DNA from 2 places in the Hydrogenophaga pseudoflava genome. Region 1 is predicted to be linked to the other one. Evidence: predicted binding sites of a transcription regulator. Region 1 holds the regulator's gene; the other holds the start of a gene.
What was found. The regulator FNR, encoded in region 1, switches genes on or off when oxygen is low (the NO sensors DNR and NnrR bind a similar motif). The targets are predictions, from matches to a motif close to TTGATNNNNATCAA.

Region 1 (2,165 bases):
CCGAAACTCAGGCGGTTGAACCCCAGCCTGGCCAGGGTCTGCAAACGCTGGTCCGTCACGGTGCGGGGGTCGACCTCAATGGAGTACTCGCCTCCGGGCACGAGAGTGAAGTTGCGCCGGATCATCGTCAGCAGATCTTCCAGCTCGGCGTCGGACAGGAAGGTCGGCGTCCCTCCTCCCAGATGCAGCTGGGACACGGCATGCCCCTTGCCGAAATGCTGCACCTGCAACTCCACCTCACGCGACAGATACCGCAGGTACTCCGCAGCCCTCTCGTGGTGCTTGGTAATGACCTTGTTGCAGGCACAGTAGTAGCAAACGGACTCGCAGAAAGGAATATGGACGTACAGCGACAACGGCAGCGCGAGCGAGCCTGCCCGACGCTGTTCCAGCGCCTGGATGTAGTCGCTCTCCGTGAACGCTTCTACAAAGCGGTCCGCGGTGGGGTACGAGGTGTAGCGGGGCCCCGGGATGTCGAATCGCTTGAGCAATTCGTCTGAAATGGCGTGACTCACAAACAATTCTCCAGTTCTCAGCGCGAATGTGCACCAAGGCAGAAATCGCACCCTTGATCAAGATCAAGGGCCGTCCAAGCCCCGGGTTTTCCCCCATGCGTGCAACGAGGATGAGCGCGCCCGCCTTGCTGGCACTTGTGGCCATGCGTTAAGCTTCGGGAGAAATCTGGAAGATTTATGGACATTCACAGCATCAAAGTCGCCTGTTCCAGCTGCAACCTTCGGGAGTTGTGTTTGCCAATGGGCCTCAATCCCGAGGAAATGGGCAAGCTGGACACCGTGATCTCCACGCGCAGGAGGATCAAGCGGGGAACCGCGCTGTTCAACACCGGCGACAAGTTCACTTCGCTCTACGCAGTGCGCTCGGGCTTCTTCAAAACCTGCGTGACCACGGCCGATGGGCGAGACCAGGTCACCGGCTTCCAGATGACCGGAGAAATCATCGGCATGGACGGCATCGTCAGCGACCGCCATTCCTGCGACGCGATTGCGCTTGAGGACGCCGAGGTCTGTGTGATGCCGTTTGACCAGGTCGAGGAACTCTCGCGGGAGTTCACCACACTGCAACACCATGTCCACAAGATCATGAGCCGGGAAATCGTCCGCGATCACAGTGTCATGCTGCTGCTGGGCAGCATGCGTGCCGAGGAACGTCTCGCAGCGTTCCTTCTCAATCTCGTCCAGCGTCTGCATGCACGAGGTTTCTCGCAGTCAGAGCTCATCCTTCGGATGACCCGGGAGGAGATTGGAAGTTACCTGGGCATGAAGCTCGAGACCGTGAGCAGGACTTTCTCGAAGTTCGTTGAGGAAGGCACCATCGAAGTCAAACAACGCTACGTACACATCAAGAACACCGATGCACTCAAGCAGATCGTGAACCCTCAGAGCTGCCGTTGAGTCTGGGCGTTTGAACGAAAGAAACCCCGCTTGGGCCCAAGGCCTGAGCGGGGTTTCTCTTTGTGTGCAATCCGAGGGTTAGCCGCACCCGCCGTTGCGGGCGCAGTCCCGGGGGCGCTCCGCTTCGGGAACCGGGCAGCGGTTGACTTCGAACGGAGACATGGACAACAGGGTGGTCAGCGCGCTCGATGCCATGGTGACGCCCCAGAACACAAAGAACGCCAAGGTGTAGATGGCTTGGCGAGACAACTCCAGGGGGCTGCCGAACCAATGGAGATCACCAGGGTCGACCATGGCGAAAACAACCATCTCAAGCACAGCAGCCACCAGAAAGGCAGGCCAGGCTATCCACATCCACCGCTGAGCATTCATGATGCGTCTCCTTCACTCCTGTGTTGTCACATCCGGCGGTGTGGCGTCCTACTTGGAGGGTGCCGCCGGGACGACGGGAGAGGCGGCGTGATTGCGGGCCTGATGGGCCGGCTGCAACTTGGCCATCGCATCGACCTTGGCCTGCCCTTCCAGCCGCTGAGCCGCCGCAAGATCCCTTTCGTAGTCGGACTTGTTGAGCACAGGGTCCGGATTCTTCACCGCGATGACCACGGTGACCAAGCCGGCAACGATCACCAGCAAAGGACCTCCCACCACCATCCACATGTGCGGGACTTTCCACCAGGGCGTGCTTGGCGCGCGGTCGACTGGACGAGGTATTGCTGACATGACTTGTTCCATAAGGCGTGTAATTTCAGTTTA
Region 2 (2,165 bases), 1.1 Mb from region 1:
GTCGATGGCGCCCTCGGCCTTGCCGGCGCCCACCATGGTGTGGATCTCGTCAATGAACAGGATGATGCGGCCTTCGTCCTGCGCCACTTCCTTGAGCACCGACTTCAGGCGCTCCTCGAACTCGCCGCGGTACTTGGCACCGGCCAGCAGGCCCGCCATGTCCAGCACCAGCACGCGCTTCTCGCGCAGGGTCTCGGGCACCTCGCCGTTGACGATGCGCTGCGCCAGGCCTTCGACGATGGCCGTCTTGCCCACGCCGGGTTCGCCGATCAGCACCGGGTTGTTCTTGCTGCGGCGCTGCAGCACCTGGATGGCGCGGCGGATTTCGTCATCACGGCCGATCACCGGATCCAGCTTGCCCGCGCGGGCGCGCTCGGTCAGGTCCAGGGTGTATTTCTTCAGCGCCTCGCGCTGGCTCTCACCTTCGGGCGAATCCATCTTCTGGCCGCCGCGCACGGCCTCGATGGCCGCCTCCAGGCTCTTGCGCGAGAGGCCGTTCTCGTTGGCGATGCGGCCGATCTCACCCTTCTGGTCAGCCACGGCGAGCAGGAACAGCTCGCTGGCGATGAAGGCGTCGCCGCGCTTGATGGCTTCCTTCTCGGTCGCCTGCAGCAGCTTGATCAGGTCCGGGCCGGGCTGCACCTGCTCCTGGCCCTGCACCTCGGGCAGGCGGTTGACCGCCTCCTCGGTGGCCTTGGTCAGGCCCGGCACATTGACCCCCGCACGCTGCAGCAGCGACTTCGGCCCATCGGCCTGGCGCAGCATGGCCAGCAGCAGGTGGGCCGGTTCGATGTAGGCGTGGTCCTTGCCCAGGGCCAGGCTCTGGGCTTCGCCCAGGGCTTCCTGGAACTTGGTGGTGAGTTTGTCGAGACGCATGTTGTGACGCTCCGAAATGCTTGAACTGACGGGCATGTGGCGCTGACCGCCCTCATTTCAAGACCTTGCGCCGGTCGGGGTCAAGCGGCCTTGACCCGCATCAAAGCCGCTGCGCCCCGTGCAGCGGGCGCGCGAGGGGGGCTTACCCTGCTCTCCAGTAGGCGTAGGACCAGGCGGTGGCCATGCCGGCGCGGCGGTAGAGCGCCAAGGCGGGCTCGTTGGAAGCGTCCACCTGCAGAAAGACCCGTGTGATGCCCCGCCGCTGTGCCTCCAGCGCCATCGCGTGGATCATCCGCCCCGCCAGCCCCCGGCCCCTCTGGCGGGCGGCCGTGCGCAGGCCGTGCATGCTCAGCCAGCCCTGGGCATAACAGGCGGCGCCGCAGGCCAGGGTCTCGCCGCCCTGTCGCAGGCTGGCGAACAGCGTGCCCTCGGCGCGGGACAGCGCCTTCGAGCGGCTCGCGCCGTCCACCGGGTCCATGCCCTCGCCCAGAAACATGGCCATCCAGGCCGCATCAGGTCGCGGGTCCAGCGACACCCCGTCGGCGTTCGGCGCCAGCGCCAGCAGGCCGTCCAGCGCACCGGTCTGGGTCAGGGTGGGTTGCTCGCGCCGGAAGCCCTGGGCCCTGAGCTCGGGCCACCAGGGCTCAAACGCCGGCACATCGGGCAGGCGCAACACCGGTCGCAGACCGGCCTTCCGGTAACGCTGCGCGATGGTGCCGATGAGCGCCGGGTCGTGGGGCCCATGGTGCAGAGGCACCGCACTGTGGGCGCGGCCGACCGTGCCGGGGTCCATGGGCAGCAGCCAGCCGTCGATGGCGTCGATCTGCTCGGGCGCCACCGCCGTGAGCGTGGCGCGTTCGATGGATTCGATGTCGGCGGCGGTCGGCGAAGTGGCCATCAACACCACGGCGTCAGGCGTTGTTCGAGGCGATGCCCCACTTCGCCAGCGCCGCATCGTCGCTGACCCGCGCATCCACCCAGCGCGCCCCTTCGGGCGTCTGTTCCTTCTTCCAGAACGGCGCCTGGGTCTTGAGGTAGTCCATCAGGAACTCACAGGCCTGGAAGCTCTCGCCACGGTGGGCCGATGTCACGGCCACCAGCACAATCTGGTCCAGCGGCTGCAGCAGGCCGACGCGGTGGATGACCCGGGCGCCGAGGATGTCGAAGCGCCGGAACGCCTCGTCGATCATCTGCTCGATGGACTTCTCCGTCATGCCCGGGTAATGCTCCAGCTCCAGGGTGCTGACGCTCTGGCCGTCGTTGCGGTCCCTGACGGTGCCCACAAACGT

Region 2: the regulator FNR is predicted to act here: its motif matches at 967-980, upstream of clpB (ATP-dependent chaperone ClpB).

The regions. Positions count from the first base shown of each region.
Region 1 covers NZ_CP037867.1:3,129,043-3,131,207, forward strand. Annotated here, with positions in the region: gene hemN (oxygen-independent coproporphyrinogen III oxidase) at 1-515, opposite strand, end outside; gene fnr (fumarate/nitrate reduction transcriptional regulator Fnr) at 693-1,412, shown strand; gene HPF_RS14975 (hypothetical protein) at 1,491-1,784, opposite strand; gene HPF_RS14980 (FixH family protein) at 1,833-2,069, opposite strand; gene ccoG (cytochrome c oxidase accessory protein CcoG) at 2,163-2,165, opposite strand, start outside.
Region 2 covers NZ_CP037867.1:2,054,652-2,056,816, reverse strand. Annotated here, with positions in the region: gene clpB (ATP-dependent chaperone ClpB) at 1-876, opposite strand, end outside; gene HPF_RS09995 (GNAT family N-acetyltransferase) at 1,019-1,774, opposite strand; gene moaE (molybdopterin synthase catalytic subunit MoaE) at 1,788-2,165, opposite strand, start outside.